Regions from separate parts of the Ruegeria sp. HKCCD6604 genome, predicted to be linked through region 3. Evidence: riboswitches for the same ligand, from Rfam matches in the RefSeq annotation. Region 3 holds a riboswitch; each other region holds the start of a gene.
The links. Region 3 has a riboswitch for cobalamin ahead of GS614_RS11715 (DUF4198 domain-containing protein). Riboswitches for the same ligand answer to the same signal wherever they lie in the genome.
Positions count from the first base shown of each region.

Region 1: linked by a shared signal. The riboswitch ahead of GS614_RS12120 (DUF1636 domain-containing protein) and the one ahead of GS614_RS11715 (DUF4198 domain-containing protein) in region 3 are both predicted to bind cobalamin.
Region 2: linked by a shared signal. The riboswitch ahead of GS614_RS13340 (DUF1636 domain-containing protein) and the one ahead of GS614_RS11715 (DUF4198 domain-containing protein) in region 3 are both predicted to bind cobalamin.

Region 1 covers NZ_WVQW01000004.1:74,762-79,383, forward strand. Annotated here, with positions in the region: gene GS614_RS12100 (inositol monophosphatase family protein) at 1-471, shown strand, start outside; gene GS614_RS12105 (iron ABC transporter permease) at 495-1,505, opposite strand; gene GS614_RS12110 (ABC transporter substrate-binding protein) at 1,507-2,457, opposite strand; gene GS614_RS12115 (ABC transporter ATP-binding protein) at 2,474-3,247, opposite strand; gene GS614_RS12120 (DUF1636 domain-containing protein) at 3,244-3,600, opposite strand; cobalamin riboswitch at 3,698-3,895, opposite strand; partial or broken gene GS614_RS12125 (D-lyxose/D-mannose family sugar isomerase) at 3,996-4,612, opposite strand.
Region 2 covers NZ_WVQW01000005.1:65,937-70,558, reverse strand. Annotated here, with positions in the region: gene GS614_RS13345 (SLC13 family permease) at 591-2,447, shown strand; cobalamin riboswitch at 2,675-2,882, shown strand; gene GS614_RS13340 (DUF1636 domain-containing protein) at 2,974-3,345, shown strand; gene cobW (cobalamin biosynthesis protein CobW) at 3,347-4,402, shown strand; gene cobN (cobaltochelatase subunit CobN) at 4,408-4,622, shown strand, end outside.
Region 3 covers NZ_WVQW01000003.1:373,022-377,643, forward strand. Annotated here, with positions in the region: gene GS614_RS11700 (ABC transporter permease) at 1-388, opposite strand, end outside; gene GS614_RS11705 (sugar ABC transporter substrate-binding protein) at 497-1,516, opposite strand; gene GS614_RS11710 (ROK family transcriptional regulator) at 1,769-2,893, shown strand; cobalamin riboswitch at 3,016-3,215, shown strand; gene GS614_RS11715 (DUF4198 domain-containing protein) at 3,346-4,131, shown strand; gene cbiM (cobalt transporter CbiM) at 4,138-4,622, shown strand, end outside.

The DNA.
Region 1 (4,622 bases), on a different contig from region 3:
GCGCACCTTGTGGATGGGCGCCCTCGGTTGGGCCTGGTCGGAATGCCGGCCTTGCATGAGACCTATTTGGGTGTGGTTGGTGACGGGGCCAGCCTGAACGGGCAACCGATAGAGGTGTCGAACACCACGCGTCTGGATCAATCGGTTTTGTACGTGAATGAAGGCGACAAAATTTATCGCGATCATCCTGACCTGTTCAGTCGGCTGATGAATGCAGGGCAGACGCGCCGATTTGCCTATGATTGTTATCCCCATGCCTTGCTTGCTTCGGGCCATGTCGATGCTGTGGTGGATTACGATCTGCAACCTTATGACTATCTGGCGCTCTCACCTCTGATCACGGCTGCTGGTGGAGTGATGACCGATTGGCACGGGCATGCGTTAACCCTCGATTCAGATGGCGCGGTCGTTTCCGCCGCAACCCCTGAACTGCATGCTGAACTGCTTGACCTCATCAATGTCGAAAAATGACGGTGTTGCGCAACCTTGGAAAACTATCTCCCGCGATCAGATTTGAACAAATACAAAAAGACAAAAAGTGATCCTATCGACGTCGTGACGATTCCGACGGGCAACTCCTGCGGAGCCAGAAGAAGGCGTGACAAGATATCGGACAGTGTCAGCAGAATCGCGCCCACGATCGCCGAGACAATCAGCAGGTTTCGGTGCAGAGTTCCGGCGATGCCGCGTGCAATATGAGGCACCATCAGCCCGACAAAGCCGATGACACCGGCAACGGAAACGAAACTGGCCGTCGCCAACGCGGCAACGAAAAACATGCTGAACCGCAGACCTTGAACGGGAATACCCAGTGACGAGGCCGTGAAATCCCCGGTCAGCAGCGCGTCAAGCCACCGGCTGCGGTAAAGTGAATAGCTCAGGATCAGGCCCAATCCGATCAGGACAAGCGGGAATGTTTCCCATCTTGCCAATCCCAGGCCGCCAAGCATCCAGAATATCACCGAATGAGCCGCGCGATTGTCGCCAGAGAAAATCAGGTAGTTGGTGATTGCGGAAAACAGAAAGGACACCGCCAGGCCAGCCAGGATCAGTTTTTCGGGTGCGCTCGTACGCAAGCCCTGAACCAGCGCCAGAACAATGCCGGAGGCGATCAGACCACCGCAAAATGCCGCCAGCGGCAACGTCCAGATTCCCAGGACATCACCCGTGACGGTGATCACCAGAACGGCGCCGGCAGCAGCACCCGAGGACAGACCGAACAGAAACGGATCTGCCAGATCGTTTCGCGTCGTTGTTTGCAATACGACACCAACGACGCCCAGTCCTGCACCAATCACGGCGGCAAACAGGGCGCGGGGCAGGCGAAGGTCGAAGACGATCCGGTGCAAGGGCGACATGTCTCCTTCCACCAGACCGGTTCCGAGGCCGATGGCCGAAAAAACTTCGCGCACGGGGATTGGGGTGGTCCCGTAGACGATCGACAACAGCAAAAGGGCGGTCAGAACAACCGCCCCCAGCACTATCAAGCGGCCCAATTGGACCATATCAGTTGGTCTCCGGGTGCATCGCCTTCGCCATCTTCTCGATCGCTTCGATATTTGCCGGGCCGGGCGTCAGTTCCTCGTAACGCAGGCCAATCCAGCGCTCGTTCTTTACCGCGTCCGTTTGTGACATCACCGGATGATCCTTCAGGAACTGGAAAGTGTCCTCTGCGCCGTTGCCGGACTGATAGTCGAGCAGCACCAGAAATTCCGGGTTAGCCGCGGCGACGGCCTCCCACGACGTGCGACCCCAGCTGGTATCCAGATCATGCGTCACGTTCTTGCCACCTGCGGCTGTGATCATAGCATCGGGAATGGCGAACTTGCCGGCGGTGAACGGAGCATCGGCCGGTCCGTCCAACAGGAATACGCGGGGCTTTGCCAGATCGGCTGTTTTTGCTTCGATGGCGGACAATTTGTCTTTCCAGCCGGCGACCAGCGCCTCGGCCTTGTCTTCGACCTGCATGACCTTGCCCAGACGCAGAACGTCATCAAACAACAGGTTCATGCTGGCCTCGGGGCGATCTTTGTCCAGATGCACGCAGCTTTCGGTCAGGATCATGGTCTTGATACCAAAGGGTTCCAGCGTGTCGGGCGTGACGTCACCGCCGGGTTTCATACCATAGTACCAACCGGCAAAAAACAGATCGGGTTCGACGGCCACAAGGTTTTCAATCGTCGGGTATTTGGGGGCAAGCTCGGGGATGTCGCCGCGCTGAGCATCAAAATCAGGGCTGGTTTTATACCAACCCGTAATTCCGGTAAGACCCACGATCTTGTCCTGAAGGCCGAGCGCAAAGGCCATATCCGCCATGTTCATGTCATGCACGACCAGACGTTCCGGCGCCGAGTCAAAAACCAGCGGTTCACCGCAATTGTCCACGGTGACGGCTTCCGCTGCCGCGCCACCTGCCAAGCCAGCGAAAACAACCACCGGCCAAAGTTTCTGCATCATATTTAAGTTCCTGTTATTATGACAGTTTCCGTTTTCGGATATCCAGTGCGGGGATCATGCGGCCTTCGTGCTGAAAGCACAGGTAATCCACGCCGAATGTCTCGCGTACCCGGTCTGGGGTCAGAACTTTGCCAACAGGCCCGAACCCCGTTAGACGCGTGGCTTTCATCAACGCCACATGGGTGGCGAATTCCGGGATCATGACCAGATCATGGACGATCATGACGACCGTTACCCCCAGATCAGCGACCAGAGACAGCATGTGCCCCTTGGCATCGGGGTCCAGATGGTTGGTTGGCTCGTCCAGAAACAGTAAGGACGGGTTCTGGGCCAACGCGCGCGCGATATGTGCGCGCTGACGTTCTCCGCCGGACAGTTGACCCATCGTTTTGTTGGCAAAATGCGACAGCTCGGTCGTCGTCAGAACCCGTTCCAGATCAGCCTTGTGCTGAGCCGCCGAACGTTCGCCCTGAATCGGGATTTGCCCCAGCGCAACATAGTCTTGCAGGCGCATCCGCCCGTCAGGCATTTCCTGCTGCCCGACCACAGCAATAGAGCGGGCACGTTGGCGGGCGGACAGGGTCCGAAGGCTTTGGCCTTCTATCCAAACATCACCCAAGATAACCCGTTCGATCCCGCACAGCAGTTTCAGCAGAGTGGTCTTGCCGGCGCCGTTCGGCCCGGCGATTGCCAGAATTGATCCTTCTTCCAGACGAAAGGACACATCCTGCAACAGGATATCGCCATTAAGAGCATAGTACTCCAAATTCTCGGCAACCAGAAAACTCATGAAGCGCCACCGGACGGCAATGCGGGTATTCGCGACAAGGTCTTTGCGAAAAGGGCAGGGGGGCGGTCCGAGGCGCTGGTCCAGCCATCGTCACTGTCGCCGAACTGGGTCGCGAATTCGACCAAGGCGGACAGGTCGTGTGATGTCGTGATATCGCCAAACAGGTACTGCGCTTTGCCCGGGGCCTGAAATCCGACCGTCATGGCCCGTTCACAACCTGCCATGCAGGCCACCATTCGGGTTTCAAAACCGTCAGGCAACCGGGCATTCAGCTCGTCTTGCGCAGCCTCGGCAGACATCGCCCCCTGACATGTTGAACAGATCAGAACGTAGTGATCAGAATAGCAGGTCATAGCCATCTCCGTCGTTTGCCAGACGCAGACAGAGGGCACATACCCAGATATTACGCAAACACGCCATCAAGCCTCCTTCCGAGACGCCCCGCCTCGGGTTGGTTTATAGTGCGATGGCAGGTCTCCTGACTTGCGGGTCGTTGCTTGGCCGACCTTCCCAACCCATGCGGGTCAGTGGTGAAGTGGCGTCGCTCACCGCTTACAGTTGCGGGGGCAGTCACGGACTTGGCACATTCCAGCGCCGCACCGTGTTCCCATTTTCATCCCTTACGGAACCATCCCGCTCAGCTAGTCCGGCAATGCCAGACTTGTCAAGCGGCAGACGAAGGCGGTGGTAGATGGAATTGCAACAGCCGCGCCAGCTGTCCTGCTGCGCCAGCCCGGACCGAACGGTGTCAATAGTCTGATACAAGAAGGAAATCCGGCTCGAAATCTTTCTCGACCTTTGAAAACCGTGGAATTGGCTTTTCAAACACATTGTCCGTACGGTCGTCATTCATGGTCGATACCTCGCCAATAAGGCAATCGCGGCGCTCGGCCCAAAAAGCGTGCCAGATGCCGGGCATCAGAGTTGCGCTTTGCCTCGGCTTCAGCCGTACGTACTCTTGGGGTTGCAAGGTTACAGGGCAGGCATCGCTGGGGACCGTCACCGGGTTGTCGCGGTCGACGCCACCGTTTGGATCCGACGCATGAATTTCCAGAACGAGATCGCCGCCGCCCCGGTTGATGATGTCTTCTGCCTTGATAATATGCCGGTGCATCGGAGAAAGCTGATTGTCTTTCAAGATCAACAGTTTTCTGCACAGAGCATCCCACGCCCGGATTTCAGATCCTTCGTCTAACCATTGCGTAGAGTGAACGGGAATAGGCAATGTTCGTCGAAACGGCCTTGTGCGTAATTGGTAATGTTCCATCCCAGCCTGCGGCTGCGGACAGTTTCGACCAAAGAGATGCGCATTTTCTCGGGCGATCAATCCGCAAAGAGCGGCTATGCGGCGCCGAAAGATTGAATGAACGTCTGG
Region 2 (4,622 bases), on a different contig from region 3:
GGTCCAATATCCAACCAACTATTGGATTTTTCGTATTGTGATCTTGTTCTGTTCCATCCGAATGCGAGCATTCTGGACATATGCCGCCAGCTTGCGTTCAGGCAACACCCGCCGTACTTCCTGGGCATCTTCATCTCGAAATGATCAGAATTTGTGACCTCAACCATTGGTCCCAGCCATTTGGGTACAGACCTTTCTTGTAGTCAGATTGCGATCAGGGACGGCCAAGCAGGCCCTTTAAGCGGTTCAGGCAGCGGCAGAATGGTGCCGCAAACAAAGCTGTCGGATTGTCTGTCGTCCATGGCTGGAATTGACCTGCCATTACCTGTGCTGCTTCGACCTGGTTGGAACGGCATCGCACCCGCTCGAAACGTGCAGGCTGCCTCATGCAATTTGTCCAATCCTTCTTTCTGACGTGTTCGTCAAACGGGGTTCCCGAAAGCATTGCTCAAACAACAGCCCTTGAGCAATATTATGTCTCAACATCGCCGAAAAACGAAACTTCATGACAACTCGGGAAGGATGAACTAGGACTCTAACAAAGAAAAAGTTCTGGACGTATTGTGGAACACATTGCCTTTACCTTCGAGATGGGGGTCGTTTGCACCCTGCTGGCTTTCACCGTTTTTCTGTTCGTTTCCGAGATCATAAGGATCGACCTTTCCGCCATATTGGTTCTGGTTCTCATAGGCTTGCTCAGCTACGCGCCCGGGCTGGGAAATCTGGCGGATGTCACCCTTCTGTTCGACGGCTTCGCATCCAATGCCGTCATCTCGATCATTGCGGTCATGATCGTCGGGGCCGGTCTGGACAAGACGGGGATCATGAACAAGGTGGCTGCCGTCATCCTCAAATACGGCGGCAAATCCGAAGGCAGGGTTGTACCAATCATTTCCGGCACCGTTGGCGTCATATCCTCGTTCATGCAGAATGTCGGCGCCGCTGCTCTGTTTCTGCCGGTTGTCAGCCGAATTTCCACACGGTCGGGCATACCGCTGTCGCGCCTGCTCATGCCGATGGGATTCTGCGCCATTTTGGGCGGCACCATGACGATGGTGGGGTCGTCTCCTCTTATCCTGCTGAACGATCTGATCCTGACGGCAAATGACAGTCTGCCGGCCTCTCAGAAAATGGAGCCCTTCGGCCTGTTCTCGGTCACGCCGATCGGTGCGGTTCTGATCCTGACGGGAATTGGTTACTTTCTGCTGTTGGGACGTTGGGTTTTGCCCGAGGCTGAAGGGCCTGACAATACGGGTACCGGACAAGGGACACAGGAATACCTGCAAAGGGTCTATGGCCTCAAAGCCGATGTGTTCGAAGTCGTGGTGCCCGAGGACAGCCCTTTGGTCGGCGAGATTCTGGCCGACATCAACCACGAAAACCACCTGTACATCATTTCCACCTTCTATCGCGGCAAAACCTCGATGGTTCAGGTTTTGACAGCGGAAATTGCAGCGCCGTGTCGGCTGGCCATCGTCGGCCGCCGTTGGGAGGTCGAGAAGTTCGCCGAGAAATACGGGCTGACCGTTCTTCCGGATTTGGACATTTTCGTCGAAGAGTTCGCCCCAACCAATGCAGGCGTGGCCGAGGTGGTCATCACGCCCGACAGCAAGCTGATCGGCAAATGCCCCCGCGAGCTTTTGTTTCGCAAGACCTACGGGATGTCGCTGCTGGCCATTCACCGCGGCGAAGAGACGCTGAGCCATGTCGAGACCGAGGATCACGAATCCACTCAGATCGGGCTCGAAAAGTTTCAGGCGGGCGACATGCTTGTGGCACATACCAGATGGGACAACCTGATGCGGATCAAACGAGATCCGGATTTCGTCGTTGTGACGACGGACTTTCCTCAGGACGAGCTGCGGCCGCAAAAAGTCGGCTGGGCCCTGGCATTCTTCGCCATTTCGCTATCGTTGATCCTGTTCACGGACGTCCGGCTTTCACTCTGTCTTCTTACCGGCGCGGTGGGCATGATGCTGACCCGTGTGCTCAGCGTGGACGAGGCGTACCGCGCGGTCGGATGGAACACCGTATTCCTGCTCGCCTGCCTCATACCTTTGGGACAAGCCGTGCAGAACACAGGCACGGCCGCGTGGATCGCGCAGCAGATCATGATAATTCTGGACGGCTGGCCGCTCTGGTCGCTGCAAACCGGCATCGCCATTCTGGCGACGGCCTTTTCTTTGGTCATGTCCAATGTGGGGGCCACGGTTCTGCTGGTGCCTCTGGCGGTATCGATTGCGGTGGCGGCGGGTGGAAACCCGGCCGTCTTTGCCCTGACGGTCGCCATATCGACCTCGAACAGCTTCATCATCCCAACCCATCAGGTAAACGCGTTGATCATGGGTCCGGCCGGATACAAGGTGATGGATTTCGTCCGCTCCGGCGGAATAATGACGGCGCTGTTTCTGGTCGTCTCGCTGCTCATGATAAACGTCATCTATTAGCGCAAGAGGATCCAGGGTGTTCGGTGGTCTTTTCCCATCATCTGGACAGGTTCAGCCGAGGCACCCGTTCACCATAGTCTACGCCCCTTGCTGAAATACCGTTCGTCGCCGGGCCCACCTCAGGCTGGGTCCCGGCACACCATGCCGCCCATCGACGCCCACAGGTCGCTTTCCATGCCTCTGCATCATTGTTGCGCGCGACTCGCTTGACAAGCAGGCCAGCGGTGCCGCATGTCCCTTTCGTTGGTGTCGGTGAGAGCCGATGAAAAGGGAATGCGTCAACGGTCTTGCCGCCAAACGCAGCCGCCCCCGCGACCGTGAACGGAGAGGATGCCCAATGCCACTGGCCCGAAAGCCGGGAAGGCGGGACATCCGACAGAGGCCCGCCTCTGGCATCCGCAAGCCGGGAGACCTGCCAACAACCGAAGTTGAAACCGGGCGGGGTGTTCCGGTGTCGGGTCCATGACCACTCGTGGCCCGCATGAAACCCCGTCCCCCGCGAAGAGGATTTGGGGGGATGAGAGACATGACCGAGACCGCACCAGTCGAGTTGCTGGTCTGTACTACCTGCCGTCGCGGCCTGCCTGTCGAAGATGATGCGCAACGCCCGGGCGCTTTGTTGCACAAGGCCCTGGAACAGGCAGACCTGCCCGACGGTGTCACCCTGAAAGCCGTTGAATGCCTGTCAAACTGCGATCAAGGCTGTTCGATCGTGTTGCGCGGGCCGGGCCGCTGGACATTCGTGTATGAAAACCTGAACGAAACAGATCATGTCGACGTCATCGTCGACGGCGCGACCAAGTATCTGGCCACGGAAGATGGTTTGGTGAAATGGCGCGAACGCCCCGAACATTTTCGCAAGAACTGTGCCTCGCGCATTCCCCCGATTGGAGCCTGACATGTCGAACCTCGAAAAACTCCCCGTCACAGTGATCACCGGCTTTCTGGGCTCGGGCAAGACCACTTTGGTGCGTCACCTGATGCAGAACCCACAGGGCAAGCGCCTTGCTGTCGTGGTCAACGAGTTCGGCGATGTGGGCGTCGATGGCGACATCCTGAAATCCTGTGCCATTCCTGATTGCCCGGCGGAAAACATCATGGAACTGGCCAATGGCTGCATCTGCTGCACCGTGGCAGATGATTTCATTCCTACCATCGAGGCCCTGATGGCGTTGGAGCCGCGCCCGGATCACATCCTGATCGAAACCAGCGGTCTGGCCCTGCCGAAACCGCTGCTCAAGGCATTCGACTGGCCTGACATCCGCTCGAAGATCACCGTCGACGGCGTGATCGCTCTGGCCGATGCCGAGGCTGTGGCCGCAGGCCGTTTCGCGCCCAATGTCGAAGCGGTGGACGCCCAGCGCATGGCCGATGACTCGATCGACCACGAAACGCCCCTGTCCGAGGTGTTCGAGGATCAGATCTCGTGCGCCGACATCATCCTGCTGACCAAGCCCGACCTCGCCGGCCCCGAAGGCGTGGCCAAAGCGCGCGAGATCATCGCCGCCGAGGCGCCGCGCCCCCTGCCCGTCGTCGAAGTGGCCGAAGGTGCCGTGGACGTGCGCGTTGTGCTGGGTCTGGAAGCCGCCGCCGAGGATGACATGGACGCCCGCCCCTCGCATCACGACGGCCATCACGATCACGAGCATGACGATTTCGAAAGCATCATCGTCGAGCTGCCCGAGCAGACCGATCCGGCCCAACTGGTCGCCAATATCGAACGCCTCGCCAATGAACTGAACGTCCTGCGCGTCAAAGGGTATGCCGCCGTTCAGGGCAAACCCATGCGCCTGCTGGTTCAGGCGGTCGGCGCGCGGGTACGGCACCAGTATGACCGCCCGTGGGAACCCGGTGAAGACCGTCGTTCGCGTCTGGTCGTCATCGCCGAGCATGACGATATCAAAGAGGCGGAAATCCGCGAAATCCTCGTGGGTGTGCGTGAGGCTGCCGAGTAAGACACATGCACGTCGTCTTCCGCGAAAGCCACGGGCTCGAGGAAACCGAGACCCCAACCGATCTGGGCCAGAGCCCGGCGGAACTGGTGGTGCTGTCCTTTTCGGACAGCGATCTGGGTGCTTTCGCGGCGGGCTGGCATCGTGGTGGCGGACCGGAAGGGCGAATGCCGACCCTGCGGCTGGCGAATTTGACGGCGCTGAAACACCCGTTGTCGGTCGA
Region 3 (4,622 bases):
CAATCGCGACCGTTGGTGGCAGCCCATATCGGAAGGTGAACTGACCCATGACAACCGACGACATCACCATGATTGCCCCGACGCTCAGATCGATACCGGCGGTCAGGATGACGAGGCTTTGCGCCGCCGCCACGATCCCGACGATCTGAACCTGTTGCAGGATCAGGGTCAGCGCGAATGGCGAGAAGAACTTGGAGCCCAGCAAAGCCCCGAAAATGACGATGGCAGCGACAAGAACGATCAGCGGCACCAGAGAGGGGTTCACATGCAGAAAATGCTGAACCGTTCCGACGAACCCGCGGTGGTGATCGTCAAATTCGGCAATCTGTTCCGGGCTGCCTTTTGCAGCGGCTTCGAAGTCGTCTGATCGTCGTGAAGTATCGGACATAAAGGTTCCCCCAAAGCGTCAGGTTGCTGACGACTTTAGCAAGTTTTCGGGCGAATGGGTGGTTTGAAATGCGGAAGGCCGCCCTCTGCGGCCCTCCGGGTGGTCAGGTTAACCCCAGCAGAGGTCCATGCCTTCTTTGACCGAGATCGACTCGACGCCTTCGGCAGGCTTGTCCGTTACAAGCGCTACGCCGGTGTCAAAGAAATCCTTGCCAGGCGTGTTTTCAGGCTTCACGCCTTCGTCCGCCCATTTCTTGACGGCTTCAACACCCAGCGATGCCATCAACAGCGGGTATTGCTGCGACGTCGCACCGATAACACCATCGGCAACGTTTTGGACACCCGGGCAGCCTCCGTCCACGGAAACGATGAGCACGTCATTTTCGCGCCCGATGGCTTTCAGCGCCTCGTAGGCGCCTGCCGCGGCAGGCTCGTTGATGGTGTGAACAACGTTGATCGTGGGATCTTTGGCCAGAAGGTTTTCCATCGCGCGACGACCACCTTCTTCGTTGCCGGCAGTGACATCACTTCCGACAAGACGGGGGTCATCTTCATCACCGATTACGTTCGGGTCCGCCAGATCGACACCAAAGCCTTGCAGGAAGCCCTGATTGCGCAGCACGTCCACTGTCGGCTGGCTGACGGCAAGGTCCAATGTCGCAATTTTCGCGTCGTTGGCTGCGTCGCCCAGCGTGGCTTTGGCCCATTGTCCAATCAGCAGCCCGGCAAGGAAATTGTCCGTGGCAAAGGTCGCGTCAGCCGAGTCAATGGGTTCCAGCGGCGTATCCAGAGCGATAACCAGAACACCTGCATCCCGCGCCTGCTTCACGGCCGGAACGATGGATGATGTGTCCGAGGCCGTCAGCAGAATGCCTTTGGCGCCGTCCAGAATGCAGGTCTCAATGGCTTGCACCTGCGTTTCATGGTCACCGTCAACTTTGCCCGCAAAGGCTTTGAGCGTCATTCCCAGCTCTTCCGCTTTTGCAGTCGCACCTTCTTTCATTTTGACAAAGAACGGGTTGGTGTCCGTCTTGGTGATCAGGCAAACAGTTTCGCCTTCCGCCATTGCACTGCCAGCCATGGCAGTAACCCCGAGCGCAGCAGCACCCGCAAGTTTTGCAAGTTTCATCGATTATCCTCCCAGTTTTTTCTATGCCGAGTAGGGCACGAGGGCGATCAGGCAAAAATCCTGACCCCATAAGAAACAATCACAAGATTCGAATTTTGAGTCAATAAATAAATCACTCTTATTTATTATTGACAGTGCGGGCGGGCTTTCTCATTCTTCAGCAGGAAAGGGGTGGTCGTGCCGGAAAATTCATCTCGGAAAAATTCGATTGGCCTGCACGGGTCAGAGGTGCGCGGAACCAACCAAAGCGGGATGCGGGCCCGGAACGAACGGCTTGTATTGTCGCTTGTCCGGCGTCACCAGGCCCTTTCGAAGTCCGAGATCGCGCGCATGACCGGATTGTCGGCACAAACCGTTTCCGTCATCATGCGGCTGTTGGAGAAGGATGGTTTGCTTTTGCGCGGCGAACCGGTCCGCGGGAAAGTCGGGCAACCTTCTGTTCCCATGCGACTTAACCCGGATGGTGCCTTTTTCTTTGGGCTCAAGGTGGGGCGTCGCAGTGCCGAGTTGGTTTTGACTGACTTTGTCGGAAATGTGCGGCAACGCGATCGGCGAACCTATGACTATCCAACGCCGAAAGCCACTTTGGAGTTTTCCACTGAGAGTCTGGGCAAAATGATATCATCCATGTCGCCTGAGGCCAAAGGCAGGATTGCGGGACTTGGGATTGCCATGCCGTTCTACCTATGGGACTGGGCCCAGACCCTTCAGGTTCCTCAGGAAGAAATGGACCCGTGGCGCGTATCAGACCTGAAGGCTGACCTGGCGCGGCGCCTCGATATTCCGGTATTCCTGCAAAATGACGCCACTGCGGCTTGTGGGGCGGAATTGGTATTCGGTCCAGCCGATGGGCCCAGGGATTTCCTGTACTTCTATATCGGGTTTTTCATTGGCGGCGGTGTGGTCCTCAATGGCGCAATCTTTTCGGGGCGTGGAAACGCGGGCGCAATCGGCCCCTTGCCTGTGCCAGATGATGCCGGTGGTGTCAGACCCCTTATCGACGTGGCCAGCCTGTATGTGCTCGAGCGTGCAATCACCACAGCAGGTGTCACGTCGCATTCCATTTGGGAAACGACCCAGCGTTGGGATGTGCCAAAAGTTCAACTGGAATACTGGTTGAAACAGACGGCGAGCGGGATTGCCTATGCAATTGTCTCATCCTGTAGCCTGATAGATTTCGAATGCGTGAAGATTGACGGCTGGATGCCGCAGGACATCAAGGCGCGTTTGGTTGAAATGGTCGAAGACAAACTGTCTGAGCTAAACCTGACCGGTCTCGAGCGCCCTGCCGTGCTGGCAGGGGCCGTAGGCCCGGAAGCACGCTCACTGGGCGCGGCAAGCCTGCCGTTGTCGGAAAGGTATCTTTCAGAAGCCTAGATGTGAATTCACTCTGTTGCCTTGGATATTTCACAAACTGGTTCACTCTCGCAAACTGCCGAGCTCATTATTTTTCGATGGTCGTAACACATTTTCGTTGACGGAAGGCTGAGTTGTCTGGCAAGCCGCTCGGCATGTCCGGTTCCGGGGCTTACTCTGGAATCAAAAGGGAATGCGGTGCGGGCTCAGGCCCAATTCCGCAACTGCACCCGCAACTGTAAGCGGCGAGCAGGGCTGAAACGCCACTGGGGGTTGCCCGGGAAGGCCAGTCCAACGCTTTGACCCGCAAGTCAGGATACCTGCCGGACATGTGCCCTCTAACGGGCACTCCTAATCGGCGACGGGATGTGCGTCGGACCAGGATGCCTGAAAGGGTAATTTGGCGTTGAATGTCCCGTGGTCAAAACGAATTTCGCGCCGGGATTGGCGCGACGGGACAAGGACGACTGTTCATGAAAACGCTGCTCAGCGCAGCCGCTGCCGCGGTGGCTCTTCCTGCCATAGCAAATGCGCATTTCCTTTTGGAATACACCACCGAGACCATGATCGAGAAACCGGGCGATGTACCGGTCAAACTGATTTTCTGGCATCCGTTCGAGAATGGCCATGTCATGGATCTGGAAAAGCCGCAGGAATTCTATGTGATCCACAACGGTGAAAAGACCGATTTGCTGGACACGCTGGAACCTATCCGGTTCACCGGCGGGGAAAACGAGGGTGCGGCGTTCAAGGGCAGTGTCCCGGTCAAACGTTCGGGCGACTATGTGCTGGTGACGGTTCCTCAGCCTTATTATGAGGAATCCGAAGACATTTATATCCAACAGCTCACCAAAGCTTTCCTGAACCGCAACGAATTGCCGACCGACTGGATGAATCCCGTGGGTCTGCCGACCGAGATTATCCCGCTGAACAAGCCGACCAACATCATCGCGGGTTCGACTTTCACGGGCCGTGTGCTGGCTGATGGTCAGCCGGTTGCGGGGGCCGAGATCGAGATCGAGTACATGGCCGCCGAACCCGACATGGAAAGTTCGGCCGTTTCTGCACCGAAAGTGTCTCCTATGCCGGGTGGTGCGGTGGTCGCAATATCTGACGACAACGGGTACTTTTCGTTCGGCGTTCCGAAAGCCGGTTACTGGGGTTTCGCCGCCCTTGGTTCCGGTCCGGCAACCGAACATGAGGGCAAAGAACTCAGCCAGGATGCGGTCATCTGGATTCGTGCCTGGGATCTGGAGTAACCCCAAATGCACATCGTCGACGGAGCCCTTTCCAACCCGGTTGTAATTGGCGGCGCCATAGCCGCCGCGGGCGGGATCGCCATGGGTCTCAGGTCTCTGGATCTTGATCGCATCCCCACTGCGGGCGTGCTGTCAGCCAGTTTCTTCGTGGCATCCTTGATCCACGTGCCCATTGGTCCGTCGTCGGTCCATCTGATCCTCAACGGCATGGCCGGGCTGCTGCTTGGTTGGGCCGCATTCCCGGCTTTGTTCGTCGGGCTTTTGCTACAGGCGGTCTTTTTCGGCTTTGGCGGATTGACGGTGTTGGGGATCAACACCGTCAATATCGCCTTTCCCGCGGTGGTGGCCGGAATGTTGTTCGGTCGTCTGATCGCGCGTGGAACGCCTTTGCAAGGTGCAATTTGGGGGGGCGTCGGCGGCGCATTTGCGATTGCGGCGACAACCGGCATGGTCGCGTTTTCCTTGGCGCTGTCGGGGGATGAATTTCTGCC